DNA from 3 places in the Paenibacillus sp. JCM 18996 genome. Region 3 is predicted to be linked to each of the others. Evidence: predicted binding sites of a transcription regulator. Region 3 holds the regulator's gene; each other region holds the start of a gene.

Region 1 (6,053 bases), 1.3 Mb from region 3:
ATTTGATGAAAATCCCGTTTGGCTCTGTCTCCCGTGGATGAACTAAAGCCATTCGGCTTCCCATGCATAACCTGCAGCTGTTCTTGCTGCAGGCTTTTGTTCATGCTCCAAAGTGTACTGGATCTGAAAATAAATGGGTATATTGCTTGCTAGAGGGAAAAAGCCGTATAAAACGGCTGAACATGATCTCCGTATTCGGTGAACACAACAAGCTTGTGCATGCCACGGATTGACGATGTACTTTTTCGTTGGTAAGGTAATTTCATATAAATGAACGAGCATCAGGACGGCGGTGTTGAACTGTGAAGCTGTGCGGGGTTATATTGGCGGGAGGAAAAAACCGCAGGATGGGCGGACAGCCCAAGGCGCTACTGCCTTTTGGCGGGGAGGCGCTGATCGAGCGGCAGATCAAAGAATTGCGGAAAGCGTGTGAAGAGATTATTGTAGTTTCACAGGATGTGCGGATTTCCGCGTACTTGTCGGACTATGACGGCGTGACAATCGTACAGGATCTCATACAGGAGTCAGGTCCGCTCGGAGGCATGCATGCGGCGTTCAACTCGTCTTCTTGTGATATCCATTGGGTGGTGGGCAGCGATATGCCTTTCTTGTCCTCCCGTGCGGCACTATTCATGGTGGAGATAAAGCAGGCCGCAGGCAGCGCTGCCGTAGTTCCTCACATAAACGGAAAGACTCATCCGCTGCACGGAGTATACAGCCGAGGCTGTCTCGCCTCGCTGCAGCAGCTTCTGGAAGAACGCCGACTGCGGGTAATGGAGTTCCTTAGGGAAATTCAGGCGATCGAACTGAAGGAAGAGGCGTTTGCGGAGCGGGGGATCCCTATCCGTTTTGTCGTAAATGCCAACACTCCGGAGGACTACGAGAGGGCATTGTCCATTTACAAGGAACAAATTAAACAGAACCGGTCTCACCACCCGCCGTGCAGCGCCGCAACGCGCGCCGGGAGCGGCTCGTTAGAAAACGGTGACGATCATCGATCTTAAGCGGCTAGGAGCGCACCTATGAATTCAAACAAAGTGATACAGATTGTAGGCTATAAAAACACCGGCAAGACTACGTTAGTGTCCAGGCTGATCTCTGTGCTCAAGCGCAAAGGGATGTGTGTCGGCACCGTAAAGCATGACGGCCATTCTTTCGAAATCGATCACCCTGACTCGGATACGTGGAAGCATCGTGAAGCTGGAGCGGATCTGGTCGGGATCACTTCAAAGCATGGACTGACGGCTTTTGTGGAGCAGCGGGCTTACAGCTTGGAGGACATGCTGGCAAGAATGGAAGCGGCGGACGTGGTCCTTGTCGAAGGATTCAAGCAGGAGGCTTATCCCAAATTGCTAATGGTCAGGACCGCGGAGGATCTTCTGCTTCTTCATTCTGTCCGGAACATTAAAGCGGTCGTTTCCTGGATAGACCTTGACTCCCTGCCTTCGGAGCAGACCCTGGAAGTGCCATGGTTTGGAGTTGATGAGATAGACCGGATTGCAGAATATATGGAAAAAGCTCGTTTGCTTTGAGCCGGCAGGTTATGGCGAAGCGGCAGCGGGGTCTGACCACCGGCCGTGCAGAGCCGCAACGGGCGCAGGGATAACCACGCGCTGGGAAAAATAAGCTGAATTCGCAGGAGTTGAATGTTCAGAGCCCGTAACTTTTCCCAGGAGCTGCGTCCTGGCCTTCGTTTGACAAGAAGCCGTTTTCATTGTATGGTGAAGGTTATATGTCGTACTAGGGAGCTAAAAATCATAATGCCATTTGAGAATTACAGATTGAATGTTTTTGACCCGAAGCTGGAGCCGTTGTTGACAGATTTGTACGCACAGCACCGCATACGAGCCGCTAACATAGATTGGAGTTACCACGAATTTATCCCTTGGGAGCTGGGACGCAGCTTCAAAGAAACACCTTGGTCCCCCGATCAGCGCACTCTTCCCGATCCTATATATACCGCTGTCGAAACTTCGCTTCTCACTGAAGTCAACCTTCCGTTTTTTTACCATCATTTAGCTGTCACCTTTAGAGGCTCCTTGCAAGTGCTGCAAGATTTTATCCATACCTGGGTATCCGAGGAGGATCAGCATTCATCGCTGCTGGAGACATATTTGATCATCACCCGCAACGCAAACCCGCATGAACTGCACCGACTGCGCAAGACCGTGGTGGAGATCGGCTTTGTACCGGATTTCGATACAGCTATGGAAACGATGGTCTATACTACGGTCCAGGAATTGGCAACACTTGTTTTCTATAATAACGTAGCGAAGGCCGCGGCTCCTTACGACAAGAACCTGGCCAATCTGCTGCGCAGACTTGCCAAGGATGAGGCGCTTCATTTTGCTTTTTACCGCGATGCAGTAAAGGGATATCTTGGAGTCGACCATAATTTCATCTATTTCATTCACAAAGCCATTATAAATTTTGCCATGCCGGGTATGGATATGCCGAACTTCAAAGACCGGATGGACCTTATAGCCAAGGAAGCCAACTACGGGCCGGTGTCTTACTTCAACCAGGTGTTCGACCATTTGATGGAAGTATGGAGTGTCGAACAGCTTCAACCGAGCAGGGCGGAAGCGGAAGCGGCGAAGCGGGATTTGCTGGCTTACCGCGCCAAGCTAAAGCGGATTAGCGAAAGAATGGCCGCCCGGGGCATGCATTGAAATCTATGTAATGTGGAGCTGCAAAAACCGGCCGGTTTTTGCACTCTTTTTTTTGTTGATAGGAAATTATGATTACGGCGGCTGCGGGTAAAATGTTGATAAATTCGATAAAGTTCAACGAGGCGCTTATTCAATCATCTTCTCCACTATATCGCCAATGTAAGCCATTGCAGAAATCATCTATATCGCCACACATCTCAGAACGAGAAGCTCAATTGAACCGGTTCCTCGTTCTTGGCAATGGAGGCGTCTTTCCTGCGGTCGCGGTAAGGTTCCAGGGCATTCAACCCGCTGGCCGACAGCAAAGATTGTATCATCTTGGCCACAGGAGTGCGGTAGCTGTCGGGGACATACGCGGAGCCGCGGTACATATCGGCAAATTTGCCGACAAGGTGGGGGTAGTGGCTCTGCAAAGTCTGGAAGAACCACACCTTCACCTCGGATGTGCTGAACCGAAGGAAGGAAGACATGACAAAGGCAGCCTTTGATTCCACAGCCCCTTCGATCAATTGCTTCAAATCATCTTCGCAGTCGGTTATGAACGGCAGGATCGGCGCCATAAATATTCCGGCCGGTATTCCCTCGCTGTTCAGCTGTTTAACGGTCTCCAATCGCTTGGACGGAGAAGGTGTAGAAGGCTCGAACTGCTTCCAGATCGTCCTGTTCAATGTACTGACACTGATATTCACAGATGTGATATTCATCTTCTTGAGCAGATCGAGATCTTTAAGAATCAGCGGAGACCTTGTGGTTACACTGGTCGGGATTTCATAACGGGCCAACAGCTCCAAGCAGGCGCGTGTCAGGCCGGCCGTCGCCTCGACGGGCTGGTAAGGATCAGTTGCCGTACCTATCGCTACGTTGCCCAGGCCGCTGAGTCCTTTCCTCGTACGGCTCAGCTTCTCCAATTGGGCTTCCAGCGCCTCGGCTGCATTGGATTTGAGAAAAATGTGGTTCTGAAACGTGTCGTCCGCTTCCTCCCCGAGAAAGGAGTGGGTCGAGCGGGCATAGCAAAAACTGCACCCATGCTGGCAGCCGCGATACGGGTTGATCGACCATTGGAACGGCATCATGGGTGACTTAACGGCATTAAGTATGGTCTTGGACTGCAAAGTGTCGTAGCGTACAATACGGCGCTGCATGAATACACCTCTTTTTCAAACGAATGCGAATATATGTTCTTATTTTAACAGAGTCCGAGTAATAAAGCAAACCGTTAAGTAAACTGCGGACGGAGTGTATACGAAAAGGAAATTAACTGGCATGCCGTCAACGACCCAGTATTTTTTAGAAGACCAGATTTGTGTAAGCCAGATAAGATTTACCGAGGCGGTAATAATAGTCGACGACCTTCGCGTTCAAGTCCCTGTATTTGAGCGGTACGGGCGGCAAGGCATCCGCCTGCTCCTGCGTCCAAACCGCTTGGCCCGGTGCCACGAAACGGTTGTCGGCAATATGAACATGCTCAGCGATCACCGATCCGTGCATAATGACGCAGCTGCGGCCGATGTCAGCCATATAGATGGAGACATTTTGCCCGACGAATGTGTTGCGCCCGATGAACAAGGGGCCGTGTGCGCAAGTATGGTGAAGAATGCTCACGTCCCCATCTATATAGACGCCGACCGGGTGCCCGTTGATCAGCATGGTCTCTCCGGGATGGCAGTGGATAATGACATAATCCTGCAGATTGGTGCGGGGTCCTATGTAGCAAGGAGGGGAAGCGTCGGCGCGGATAATATTATGAAATCCCACGAACACATCGTCGGCCACAAAAACGTCTCCGACAATCATCGAGCCGGTGCCTAACACGGCGATGTCGCTGATATTGGGGTAAGCGGGGACGGGAGCTTCGGCCATGGGAGGATTCGGGGCGATAATCTGCATGAGCGGGTAGACGCCTGGTTGTCTATGCATCGTACTTCAACTCCTTTGTAAGAAGCTATGAAAGGGGCCCAAGGATCATGCAAGTACGAAGCGACACCGGAGCAGAGTATTTTTCGTGGAAACGAAGCGCTGCGAAGCACGGCATAGGTTTTGCAGCGGATTGATCAAGATGTCCAAAATTATGGCATTAAAGCTTAAGTATAATCCAGAGCAAACCCATAATTAGTTAGTAGGTTGTCTGCTGCATGATATGGGGAAAATCCTTATTCCGGATGAAATACTAAAAAAAGAATCCTCATTATCGGAGACAGAGTGGGAAAAAATAAGACGTCATCCCGTGTCAGGAGCGAATTTGGCTGCAAAACTTGGAATTCAAAATCGACACGTGATTGAAACCATACAAAAATCTCTTTTTGCGTTTACAAAAATAGGGTTTTTTTTATTGCAGTCGGCGGGGAACGCAGCGTAGGTCTGTTACTTGCTTTTGGCCAATTGATTCAGGGCCTCGTCGATCGTCGGATCCGGGCTGAGGCGGGCTTTAGTCCGGCTCAGGCGGGCGAGCCCGGCTGCTTGCGCGCGACTGCGTCGAGCAGCAGCTCGTCTTTGGCGGCATCCTGGCTCTCCCACGTCGCTGCGAAGCGGACGCGGTGGGAGACGCCCAGGATGTCGTAGCTTGCGGCCAAGTGCTGTCGGGCGGAGCCGACAATGAGCGTATGCAGCCGCAAGCTTTTGCGCTTGCCGAGCTCGGCAAGCCGGTCGCGCATGGCGGGCGATACGTGCCCGACACCGTCGGTGACCATGACGAGATCCGCGTCATGGAAGGCGGGCGTGCCGCCCACGAGCTCGGCGGCCCGCTCAAGCGGCGCGTCGAAGTGCGTGCCGCCGCCGAAGGCGAGCTGAGCGAGCGCATAGAACGCAGGCCAGTTCGGCCTGCGGTGGTAAAGCGCGCGCTCCTGCAGCTCGCCGCGCGCGCCGAAAAGCAGCAGCACGAAATCGCGGCGCTCCGACAGCGTGAAGGCGGCGAACGTCATCACGAACAGCTGCGCCAGCTTCAGCTTGGTGCCCTTCATCGAATGGGACGTGTCGATCATGCAGACCACCGGCCCTTTTTGCGGCTCTTCTAAAGTGCCGGTGACATTGTAAGTCATCAGCTTGCCTTCCAGCCATTTCAAGGCAAAATACGCCTCAAACTCTTCATCGGCGAGCAGACTGGCTTCGCTCGGCAGCATATGCGTGATGTCGCCGGACTGCCTGAGGTCGTCGTACGCCTCAGGCACCCGCTCGGCCTTGCGCCTTCTGCGCCGGGCCCGCAGCTGATGCAGGCTGCGGCCGACCTCGCGCAGAAACTCGATCAGGTCGGGATGCCGCTTCAGCTTCCCGACCCATTCGAGATACCGCTCGAACGGCTGCCGGCGCAGCCGTCCCAGCTCGCTCCCCCAGCGGCGGTTCGCAATCCGCTGGCTGGCTTCGAGCAGCTCGTGCACATTCAGGCTG
Region 2 (6,053 bases), 1.8 Mb from region 3:
TTGTTGCACGATGCGAGTCGACGGCTGGTACACTGCTATACGCGGGTTGGGAACCACATTTATGCCTTCGTGAAGGGAGCTCTGGGGTTTGATTACCGACTATGTTTACTCTCACTTCCAGCCTTATGGTCACCTAAAGGCGGAGGATTTAGACTAGGTTGCATCATGATCAAGTCTATATTTAAAGTTTTTGAAAGCGCAATATGGAAAATGGAGGAAGTTGTGTTTTCGTGCCGAAATATTGATTACGATAATTCTCCTAAATTAATAAGGAAGTAAGGTTTCAATCCATAGTTATAATTTCAAGTTCAACCCGTTTTACCTTGCACAATAGCGGAATGGAAATCCGCTATCGGTGGCGGCGCGATATGTGAGAGAACTGCACTGGCATCCTAATAACGACGAGTGGCAGTATTACCTCACCGGACAGGGGCGAATGACGGTATTTGCGGGCAATGGCACAGCCGGTACATTTGATTATGGAGCCGGTGATGTCGGTTATGTACCTTTTGCTGCTGGGCACTATATTCAGAATACGGGTAACCAAACCTTATGGTTTTTAGAGATATTCAAGAGTGACCGATTTGTGGATGTGTCGTTAAACCAATGGATGGCACTGACTCCTCGTGAACTGGTAGAGAAAAACTTACATGTAGGCCCGGAACTGTTGAACGCACTGCGTAAGGAAAAATGGCCCGTCGTCAAATACCCAGAGTAAAGGAGATGAGAATTTTGAGTGAGCTAAGAACAGTTGAATTAACAAGAAACATGAACACTGTAGATTCTATATATAATGATTTATTAAAACTTGGCGTGTGAAATGGGGATATATTGTTAGTGCATTCTTCTCTTTCAAGCTTGGGTTGGGTTTGTGGAGGTGTTCAGGCTGTAATAATGGCTCTTAAACAAGCTGTAGGCAAAGGCGGTACCTTAGTAATGCCTGCACACAGCGGAGAAATTTCTGACCCGGCTGAGTGGAGTAACCCTCCAGTCCCAACGGAATGGATAGAAAAGATATATGAAAGCATGCCTGCGTTTGATGTGGATCTCTCGCCAACAAGGGGAATGGGACGCATTGCAGAGTTATTTAGGACCTTACCGGAATCTGTTAGGTCGAACCATCCGCAAGTATCCTTTTCTGCCAGTGGAAAATATGCAAATACGGTGACAGAGAATCATCAGCTAGCACCTCAATTTGGGATGAATTCTCCTTTGGGAAAATTGTATGAATTAAATGCAAAAGTACTTTTATTAGGTGTCAACTATGATTCTTGTACAAGCTTCCATCTTGCTGAGGCTTTAAATGAAAAGATGCCAAGAAAAAAAATGGGAGCCGCAATAATGGAAAATAATAAAAGAGTTTGGAAATGGTTTGAGGATTATGCTTACACGGATGCGGATTTTGAGCAGATTGGAAAGGCACTTGACGAAACCAGTTACGTTACATTAGGTAAAATTGGCAATGCTCAATGCAGACTCTTTAATATGAATGCAGGTGTTGATTTTGCAGGCAAATGGTTGGAACAGTATAGATTCGATACCTGATTTCAGGAGGCTAACCGTCAGGCGTGGAATCCTTAATCGAATTAAACAAGCCATCGATGTATTTCCCGAGCCTCACGCTAATTTCAGCTTTCAATACATCACGGATCAGTGTGAAGTCGCCCTCAAATCCGTTGCAGGTAAACCTATACTTCATTCCAGTATCTAACATTTCCTCATTGATTATCCTGATATTGTGTCGTCTAAGTTCTTTTTTTACTTCCAGGAAGTCTGTGTGAATCTGCTTTAACAGCACAAGGAGTGCGTTTATGTAAAGTTTTTTCAAGGAGTACGTCGAAAATTCAATCTGTTTAAGGTTCTTCTCCACTACATTGACGATAGCAGGCAGGATCGCGTAAGCCCGTATGAGCGTCAATTCTTCCTTTGTCGGCACTCTGTGAGATTCTGCAGGCTCTCTGCGCTTTATTAACGCCTCACGCTGCTCTGGCAGTGTCATGCGACTGGATTCCCACAGCCCATTTTTTTCTAATTTCTTGCTCATTTGTAATGTCCTCCAATTTTGGCGCTTCGTTCAAATGCCTGCCCTGCGTCGAGAAGTGATGATGCGCGTAAAATCGCTGTATTTCCATACCGCCGCTTGATTTTGTCTGTCGTTTTTTCCAAATTCCGTGTCCTCTCCCGATCTCCGAACAAGTTGAGCGTCAGCTGATATTCCGAATCATGGGTGATACCCGTCAGTGTAACCATGACCTTTCTTATAGGCAGTCCATTCCAATGAGTAAAAAAGATATTCTTTGCAGCTTCATAAACTTCATGAGTTATATTTGTGGGATCGGAAAGTGTGGTTTGCCTGTGAAAGCCCGTTGGGCGGTCGAAGTCGGCTCCTTGTGCGCCAGCGGTAACAACACGTCCCATATATGATTTAGAACGGGCGCGGCGGCAAACTTCCTCTGCCAGTTCAAGCAAAATCACTTCTATCTCCTCACGTTTTCCGTAATCCCTTGGCAGCGTCATGCCGTGTCCTATAGCCTTTTGCTGCTTGCCATACGTGTCCGGCGTCACAGGCGAATCATCAATGCCATTTGCGGTACGCCAATACACTTCTGCATTAATATCACTGTTTTTGCCGAAGTGAAGCCGCATTTTCTTCTTAAGTTCAGGTAATGGGGTCTTGGCAAGATGGCCGATCGTTATAATTCCCATTCGTGCAAAATGTGCGGTCATCCTTGACGCTACGCTAAACATCTTATGAACGGGAAGCTCCCACAGATGGGTTTCGATTTCGGACTTGGGTAATATGAACACGCCTTCCGTCTTTTTCTTGGCGAAATTGTCGCAGGCCATTTTGGCAAGGACCTTTGTAGAACTGATTCCTATTCTTGACCAAACCCCTGTCTGCAAATAAATCTTTGATTGGATCAAGTGTGCAATATACTCCGGACTGCCAAAGTATTTAATGGAGTGAGTTACATCAAGAAATTGTTCGTCAATACTGTAAGGTTCAACCATTTCCGTAAAGCCCTCCAAGGTTTCCGTCAAAAGCAACGAAACATCAAGGTACGTTTGCATTCTTGGCTTTATCACAATCAGTTCCGGACATTTGGCGATGGCTGTTCCCAGCCGCTCCGCCGTGGTCACGCCAAATTGTTTGGCTACAGGACAAGCCGCCAGAATGATTCCGGAACGTCTTGCAGGATCGCCTGCGACCACGACAGGGCGGTGCTGGTATTCGGGATGTGCAGCCTTTTCTACACTTGCGTAAAAACTCTGGCAATCGGCAAGCATGATGACACGGTCCATTAAGATCACCCCGAATAGGAATGTTTGTTCGTATGTAGTATAATAAGAATAGCGAACAAATATTCGCTTTGCAAGTGGGGAAATATTGACATTTTGAGGGTATTGAAAAAAACTTGGGTTATAGGGCGGAGAGCACTTACCTTTAGGTTATTAGGTTAGCTTGTTGTAAGCTCTTACGTGGAATCGGATTTGATTTTATAATGAAAGAGTTCAGTGTTGAGCCAGAGCGCGCTCCGTGTATGGCTATATCGTGACAGCCCAGATGCAGCATTGGAGAAAGCTCGGCGTTTGCTCGGCTATGAGCCCCGCTATTCCTCTATGGAAGCCGCCAGGGAATGGTAAAGTTGGTTGATTCGGCACAAGGATGGATAGGTCTTGAAGTTTCTCCCCTCAACTACATTACTTAGGAGGTAAAGAACATGCAATACCGCAAATTAGGCAAGACAGGCTTGAAGGTCAGCGAAATCAGTTTGGGCAGCTGGCTTACCTACGGGGGCTACGTGGAGCAGGATAACGCGGTGAACTCGATTCACAAGGCGTATGAGCTCGGCATCAACTTTTTCGATACGGCCAACGTGTATGAGCGCGGAGCCGCCGAGAAAGTGGTAGGTGAAGCGCTCAAGCGATATCCGCGCGATTCCTATGTGCTGGCGACTAAAGTGTTCTGGCCTATGGGCGACGGTCCCAACGACCGCGGTTTGTCGCGCAAGCACGTGATGGAGCAGTGCCATGCAAGCCTGAAGCGGCTCGGCACGGATTACGTCGACATCTACTACTGCCACCGCTTCGACCCGGAGACCCCCATCGAGGAGACGCTCCGGACGATCGACGACCTGGTCCGCCAGGGTAAAATCCTCTACGTCGGCGTCAGCGAGTGGACCGCTGTACAGATGGCCGAAGCGCTGGCTGTCGCGGACAAATACTTGCTTGATCGGATTGTGGTCAATCAGCCGGTGTACAATATGTTCAACCGCTACATCGAGAAGGATGTCATTCCGCTGGGAGAGTCCAGAGGAATTGGCCAAGTGGTTTTCTCCCCGCTTGCACAAGGGCTGCTAAGCGGCAAATATAAGTCCGTCTCCGATATTCCGCAGGACAGCCGTGCCGCCAAGCTGGAAGGGATGCGCAATGGCATAACGGCAGAGAAGATCGAGATGGTGGGCCGGCTGTCGGCCATCGCCGGCGAGCTGGATATCACTGTCGGTCAGCTCGCTCTCGCCTGGATCCTGCGCCAGCCGAGCATCGCCAGCGCCTTGGTCGGCGCGAGCCGTCCGGAGCAGGTAGAGGAGAACGCCAAGGCCTCAGGGATTGTGCTGCCTCCGGAAGTGCTTGAGCGTATCGAGGGCATTATCGGCGAGTCGAAGTGAGAATGAGGTAATGTTGTTAATACCAAATGACGCGCCGAGGATTGTTTTCCTTGAGCGTCATTTTTTAATTGTGTAGGAAATTATGATTTTCGGCGGCTGTAGATAAAATGTTGATAAATGTGCGTCGGCAGCTTTGCGCCCAGGCTTTATAAAGCGGAATAGATAGAAGTAACCGGTGATTTTCCATATATGGATGTGAGTGGCGATTCATTTTTAAGTGAAAAGCTTCAAATTCTTGACAAAATCAAGCAGGAATGCTATAAAACAAGTGATTGGCACTCGTGATGTAAGAGTGCTAACCCCTTACATACACATCCATCCCTCTATACTTGAAAGGAGAGACATTCATGACCAAACACGAGTTTAAAGCAGAATCCAAAAGACTGCTAGAAATGATGATCAACTCCATTTACACGCAAAGAGAGATTTTTCTGAGAGAACTGATATCCAATGCCAGCGATGCGATTGACAAAATTTACTACAAAGCCTTATCCGATCAGCAATTGGTTTTTGACAAAGAGGGCTACTACATCAAAGTCCACGCCGACAAGGCAAACCGAACGTTAACGATCTCTGACACCGGCATCGGGATGACTAAGGAAGAGCTCGAGAATAACCTTGGCGTCATAGCCAAGAGCGGATCGTTAGCTTTTAAGAAAGAGAACGAATCGAAGGACGGGCACGAGATTATCGGGCAGTTCGGCGTGGGATTCTATTCGGCATTCATGGTAGCGGATGTTGTCACTGTCATTAGCAAAGCTTTGGGCGGCGACGGGGCTTACAAATGGGAGTCAACCGGTGCGGACGGGTATACCATTGAGCCGTATGAGAAGGAATCGGTGGGCACGGAGGTTATCCTGAAAATAAAAGAGAATACAGAGGATGACCGATATGACGAGTATCTGGACGAGTATCGCCTGAAAGCGATCATCAAAAAGTATTCCGATTTTATAAGATACCCCATTAAAATGGACATCGTCGGCCAGAGACCTAAAGAAGGCAGCGACAATGAATTCGAAGACTATCAAGAAGAGCAGACGGTCAACAGCATGGTTCCGATTTGGAAAAAGAATAAAAGCGAACTGACTCCCGAAGACTATGACAACTTCTACGCCGAGAAGCATTACGGCTTTGATAAGCCGCTGAGGCATATCCATATCAGTGTAGACGGCGCCGTAAGTTACAATGCGATTCTGTTCATCCCGGAGAACATCCCTTTTGATTATTACAGCAAGGAGTTTGAGAAGGGGTTGGAACTGTATTCCAACGGCGTATTGATTATGAACAAGTGCGCCGACCTGCTTCCGGATTATTTCAGCTTTGTCAAAGGAATGGTGGATTCCGAGGACTTATCTCTTAACATCTCGAGGGAGATGCTGCAGC
Region 3 (6,053 bases):
CGTCGTCAGCTTGTCTCCGATCATGATTCCTTCATCCGGCTCTATAGCAAGAAGCTTTAGCGCGTGCTGAAAGATGGAAACGGCAGGCTTGCCTTCCCCGAATTCACCCGAAATTACAATATGGTCAAAATATGACGCAAGCTTCGGTATGCCGGCGATCTTCTCTTTTTGCAAGTCGGGAGAGCCGTTGGTCAGCAACAGCAGACGATAATCGCGCTTCAACTCGTCCAATACCGCAAAAGTTTCCTCATACACAATCGGTCTGGCTCTGCGCTCCGCCGGAAACTTGTCCGCCAGAACGGCGCCGAGCTCCCTGTCTTCGATCCCCAGCCGCATCAAGCCTCTCGTCCACGATTCCACTCTATAGGAAGGAGCCAGCTCCTGCAGTTTGCGGAAATTTTCATTCTCTCCCTCGCTAAACCGCGCCCACAGAGCTTCAAAAGGGTTAATCCCAATCATTTTGGTGAAAGGAAAGGTTTCAAAAGACTCATACAGCGCTCTCGCTTCGGCTCTTACCGCCTCTTCCAGCTTCTCCGGATCAACGCCGACGCGTCTTGCCGCTTCCTGGCACGTCGCTTGGAAAGCTTCGTTCACACTGCGCTCGTCCCACAATAACGTGTCGTCCAAATCAAACAAAATTGCCTTAATGGTCATACGGTTCCCCTCTTTGTATGGATTATTGCTCCACCGGGATTGAGTTGCGGTCAGCGAACTCTTTAACGGATGGCGTTATGGCATCTATGTCAATCCGATGGAATAAGCGGGAGAAAATCCAAGGAGCTTTGTTGGAAGTGAAGGAAAAGGAGACTTCCTTTCCGGTCATCCGAATCGACTTGATCTGCTCCGCAGGAATGGTTCTTTCCCCGCCAAACCTGCGGGAGGAAATCTGCCTGGTTCCAATTCTCAAATAAGGCCTTCTCATGAAATAAACAATGAAAGCGAGTACGACATATAAGCCCGCCGTTACTAGGTACATCGGGTCTTTTCCGTAGAACTGCGGGAACATTGCCAAGCTTAATATGCCGATGGCCAACAGAAATAGGGCCAGCACCCAGCTTCGGCCCCGGTAAGTGAGCTGATCTTCAACGCTCGTCCCATTGATCAGCGCTGTTCCCTGCTTTTTTCTTTTCGCGTTCACGTTTTTTGTATTTTTGCGAACCATTCTCTCCCATTTGCGAGACATCGGTTAACCCCTCATTCATCTGTGTTATTTCAACTGCAAGACAATCAAACGTGCTATGGCTTCTCCGGGTCGTCCTCAATGAATTCAATGTTCTCCAGCTGATCCTTCACGGAAGACTTAATCGCTTCAATATAACGTTTGCGCAGCCCGTTTCTTTCATCAATTTCTTCTTCGGTCAATCCGACTGTCTTGGCTTTGCGGGCCAGCTCATTAATTCGATCTATATAAGGGATATTGCTGTCACCTTTCATGCTTGTCTCCTCTCGAAGTGATTCGTTATGTTCTTTACTTCTTTATAACTTTGCCATGGTAAGGGGTTCATGTCAAGATGGACTAAACAAGCCCAATTATTTAAAATGATAAGAAGAATGTCTTGCGAAAAACGTCTAGCTGCAATCGTTCCGTTTCCGGATACGTTACCACAGTAAACGCACCATTTACAGCAGTTCCTCCCACTGCACAGCGCGCTGCCCTCGGATTTATATTTTCTTATCTTTGGGCTGTTAAATCTTATTGTTTATTTTTAGGTCAAAAGCAAACCGCCTTCCTGAAAAGGCGGTCAATTGACTATCGTCCATCTTTCACTCGACATAGTTCATACGACAACGTTCATCCAACATGGTAAAATCAAGCACTCATAAATCCATACTCATTTGATCAGTTCTTTTGAATCCGATATTCTCATAGAGGCTTCGAGCATCATGGCTTGCAAGCAACCGAACCGTCTTGATTTCCTGTTTGCGAAACCAATCTATAACCGCTTGAGTCAAGTTGCGTGCATACCCTTTACGCCTATGATCTGGACAGACATACACATCTCCGATAAAAGCATATTTTTGTTCACGATAAAAGCAATATGGCATATCGTCCTTGATAAAAGCTCCTGCACAAGCAACAATTTGTCCATGAGATTCGATAACAAAGTGGCATGCAGTCCTCGATTCATACATTTGGCCATAGCGATTGATGACTTCGTCAATGAATCCGTCCATCAAAATCTGCTCCATCCCAACCTCTTGAAACATTTTCAATTTCAAATCTGCAATTTCCGGAAGTTCTGATACAGTTGCAATCCTCATTTAAACCTTCCTTCATGTGTTCAAATCGGTCAACTCATTCGCAGTATTCCGGATATTCTTATCCACCGCAAGACTCACATGTGCACCTATGCTGCTTGACAACGATCACGGCAGTAGAAGCGTTTGGCCCTCTTTCAATACGGTGCTCTTCAACCCGTTCAACTTCCTGATTTCGGAGATATAGTCGCGGATATCCTGCCTGTCCGTAACGTTCGCTCTGGCTATGCTCCACAACGTATCCCCCGGCCTTACTTCAGTGCGCTTTGTGTGATCCGCAGCGCTCAGCGTCGATGCGTAAATATTGCTGCTGGCGGAACCGCCGGCATACGCATGGACAAGCGCCCCAAACCCAAAAGCAGCGGATAAAATCGCGAGCATAAAAAGGTAACGGAATATTTTTACGAACACTCTATTGCTGTCTGCCTTATTCACGCGGGATCTCGTGCTGTCTTCTTTCATCTTCTTATTAGTAGAACCGTGGGGACCGGCATCTAAAATTCTATCTACAGTCGGTATGCCTGCTGACGAAGCCGAAGGATTATAACTCATATAACCGTATGTATTTGCCATAGTAATGACCTCCCAAACATTTGTTCTGTTATCAATTTAACACGAACGTGTGTTTGAGTCAACCTTTTTTCTCGAACTTATGTTTGTACGAACTCCGGTTCTGTGTTATACTTCAAAGTAATTATTACCATAAATGGAGTGATCGAATTTGAGCAGGATATCAAGCCGCCAGCAAGCAATACTGGAATTTATCAAGAACGAGGTCAGGGAGAAAGGATATCCACCTTCCGTTAGAGAGATCGGGGAAGCTGTCGGACTGGCCTCTTCTTCCACCGTGCACGGACATTTGGAAAGGCTGGAGAAGAAAGGGCTTATCCGCAGAGACGCCACCAAGCCAAGAGCAATTGAAATCCTCGGCGAAGAGGAGGCCAATGTTCATTTCGATCTGTCGGTTGTCCGCGTTCCGCTTATCGGTAAAGTTACGGCTGGCGTTCCCATTACCGCTACCGAGAACATCGAGGATTATTTCCCGCTTCCAAGCCATTATGTGGGCGACTATAACGTGTTCATGCTTTCCATTATCGGAGACAGTATGATCGAGGCCGGAATCCACAACGGCGACTATGTTATCGTAAGGCAGCAGCAGACCGCGAACAATGGGGATATCGTGGTTGCCATGACGGAAGAGGATGAAGCCACCGTCAAAAGATTCTACAAAGAGAAGGATTACATACGGCTTCAGCCTGAGAACTCCACCATGGCACCGATTCTGCTTCATAATATCACCATTCTTGGCAAGGTCATCGGATTATTCCGCGACATTTACTAATTCTCGCAAGCTTCCCGCCAGTCTATATTTTCATAACTATCATCAGAGCCTGTCTCAGGCGGATTCCTTTTAACCAAGAATTCCGTTCGCTGCCGACAGGCTCTTTATATTCATAAGACAAATCCTCTATACTCTCGAAAACAGCATTTGAACCGGGGCGGCACTGTTTACATAGGCACATTCGCCCTTTGAATGCGCTACACTTCAAATAGACTAATTAAACCTATAGCCGTCAGTAAGAAATAGCCGCGGTGTTAGCAGTACTTTTGACACTATTTTCATTAGTGCTGCCTAAGCAGCATGAGAGTCTTTAAAAAAGCCCGCCAACCGGAATCGGCTGACAGGCTTCTTGCCCTCTATTTTAGTACAAGCTCATGTATTGATCTCGTTCCCATTGATGGACCTGGGTGCGATACATATCCCATTCGATTTCCTTCAATTCATACAAATGCGTGAGAGCATGCTCGCCCAGTGCATCGCAGATGACCTCGTCGCGGATCAATTCATCAAGCGCAACCTTCAGGTCAAGCGGCAGGCTTGGAATACCTTGATCTTCCCGCTCGTCGTCCGTCATGACGTAGATATTGCGGTCCGTTGGAGCAGGCAGCTGCATTTTATGCTGAATGCCGTCCAATCCGGCCCTCAGCATAACGGCAAGTGCCAGATAAGGGTTTGCGGCGGGATCCGGATTACGCACTTCGATACGTGTGCTCAATCCGCGGGAGGCCGGAATACGGATCATCGGACTGCGGTTGCTCGCCGACCACGCCACATAACAAGGAGCCTCGTAACCTGGCACCAGTCGCTTATACGAATTAACCGTTGGGTTGGTCACTGCCGCAAACGCTCTAGCGTGCTTCAGAATTCCCGCCATATACTGTCTTGCCGTTGTGCTTAAGCCGAGCTTGTCTTTCTCGTCGTAAAACGCGTTCTCACCGTCAATGAACAAGGACTGATGGCAGTGCATGCCTGACCCGTTCACTCCGTACAGCGGTTTTGGCATAAAGGAAGCGTGCAGCCCGTGCTGCCTTGCAATCGTCTTTACAACGAGCTTGAAGGTTTGAATCTGGTCAGCCGCCTTAACGGCGTCTGCGTATTTAAAATCGATCTCATGCTGGCCCGGTGCCACCTCATGGTGGGAGGCTTCGATCTCAAAGCCCATTTCCTCCAGAGTCAGCACAATCTCTCGGCGGCAGTTTTCGCCCAGATCCGTCGGCGCCAGGTCGAAATATCCGCCTTGGTCGTTCAATTCCGTGGTAGGATTGCCTTTCTCGTCTGTTTTGAACAAGAAAAATTCCGGCTCCGGACCCACATTCATAGCCGTATAGCCCATATCCTCAGCTTCCTTAAGCGCACGCTTCAGAATACCGCGCGGGTCACCTGGAAACGGGCGGCCGTCCGGAAGGTAAATGTCGCAGATAAGTCTTGCCACACGGTCTTCCGTCACCCAAGGGAACACGACCCAGCTGTCCAAATCGGGATACAAGTACATATCCGACTCTTCGATGCGGACATACCCCTCGATGGATGAACCGTCGAACATCATCTTGTTGTCCAGAGCTTTCTCCAGCTGGCTGAGCGGAATTTCCACGTTCTTGATCGTACCCAGCAAATCCGTGAACTGCAGCCGGATAAACCTCACGTTCTGTTCTTTGGCGGCCTTGAGAATGTCTTCTTTTGTGTAACCCATTAGCTTCTCCTCCTAGCACTATTAGAAAATAACAATCGCCTAAATAAGCAAGATACCATTACCTAATCATAACAGACTTGACCGAAATTTTAACGCTTAAAAAATCGGCTGAGCTCTCCCTGGATAATCGATACCTGACCCGGGCGCCTGTCTCCCATCAGCTGCTGTTTCAACATCTTGTGCAGCTGGGTTTCGGACAATTCCTTACGCTTGACTTCGGTTTGCTCCGTTATGATCGTTGCGTCCTCGGAATCTTTGGACACCGGCAGAAGAACCTGTTTAATCCCGGCGATATTGACCCCTTTTTCGATCAAATCCTTGATTTCAAGCAATCTCTGGACGTCGTTGAACGAATACAGCCGCTGGTTGCCGGACGTTCTTGCCGGAATGACCAGCTCATGCTGCTCATAATAGCGGATCTGCCTTGCCGTCAAGTCTGTAAGCTTCATTACGATGCCGATTGGAAACAATGCCATATTGCGCCTGATCTCATCAGTCATGACCATCACTCCTGTACAATGTCAATCTACTCTCTATTGTATCCGGAACGACATAAAAGTGTCAATCTGTGTAAGGTTTGATTACAGTAATTGGTTGTTTATCATATTCTGAATGGCCGATAAAACACCGAGCTTACAGTGGGAGTAAGTTAGACCTCCCTGCATGTATGCGATATAAGGCTCCCGAATCGGGGCGTCGGCGGACAGCTCCAGGCTGCCTCCCTGAATGAACGTTCCCGCAGCCATGATCACCGGATGCTCA

What was found. The regulator LexA, encoded in region 3, represses DNA repair genes until DNA is damaged. The targets are predictions, from matches to a motif close to CGAACATATGTTCG.
Region 1: a site for LexA is predicted at 3,841-3,854, ahead of ACZ5N7_RS12845 (SPL family radical SAM protein). Genes of this name have one in related genera too.
Region 2: a site for LexA is predicted at 3,356-3,369, ahead of ACZ5N7_RS17035 (DNA polymerase IV). Genes of this name have one in related genera too.

Annotation. Positions count from the first base shown of each region.
Region 1 is NZ_AP043884.1:2,619,636-2,625,688, reverse strand. Features, by position in the region: gene ACZ5N7_RS12865 (HAD family hydrolase) at 1-41, shown strand, start outside; gene mobA (molybdenum cofactor guanylyltransferase) at 303-1,004, shown strand; gene mobB (molybdopterin-guanine dinucleotide biosynthesis protein B) at 1,023-1,532, shown strand; gene ACZ5N7_RS12850 (acyl-ACP desaturase) at 1,761-2,672, shown strand; gene ACZ5N7_RS12845 (SPL family radical SAM protein) at 2,870-3,814, opposite strand; gene ACZ5N7_RS12840 (LbetaH domain-containing protein) at 3,960-4,589, opposite strand; partial or broken gene ACZ5N7_RS12835 (HD domain-containing protein) at 4,795-5,028, shown strand; gene ACZ5N7_RS12830 (hypothetical protein) at 5,108-6,053, opposite strand, start outside.
Region 2 is NZ_AP043884.1:3,442,726-3,448,778, forward strand. Features, by position in the region: partial or broken gene ACZ5N7_RS17020 (cupin domain-containing protein) at 371-718, shown strand; gene ACZ5N7_RS17025 (AAC(3) family N-acetyltransferase) at 838-1,545, shown strand; gene ACZ5N7_RS17030 (hypothetical protein) at 1,556-2,044, opposite strand; gene ACZ5N7_RS17035 (DNA polymerase IV) at 2,041-3,303, opposite strand; gene ACZ5N7_RS17040 (aldo/keto reductase family protein) at 3,723-4,670, shown strand; gene htpG (molecular chaperone HtpG) at 5,018-6,053, shown strand, end outside.
Region 3 is NZ_AP043884.1:1,314,234-1,320,286, forward strand. Features, by position in the region: gene ACZ5N7_RS06450 (HAD family hydrolase) at 1-654, opposite strand, end outside; gene ACZ5N7_RS06455 (hypothetical protein) at 677-1,183, opposite strand; gene ACZ5N7_RS06460 (DUF896 domain-containing protein) at 1,237-1,434, opposite strand; gene ACZ5N7_RS06465 (GNAT family N-acetyltransferase) at 1,819-2,262, opposite strand; gene ACZ5N7_RS06470 (LysM peptidoglycan-binding domain-containing protein) at 2,368-2,832, opposite strand; gene lexA (transcriptional repressor LexA) at 2,981-3,601, shown strand; gene glnA (type I glutamate--ammonia ligase) at 3,963-5,291, opposite strand; gene ACZ5N7_RS06485 (MerR family transcriptional regulator) at 5,381-5,791, opposite strand; gene ACZ5N7_RS06490 (methionine gamma-lyase family protein) at 5,873-6,053, opposite strand, start outside.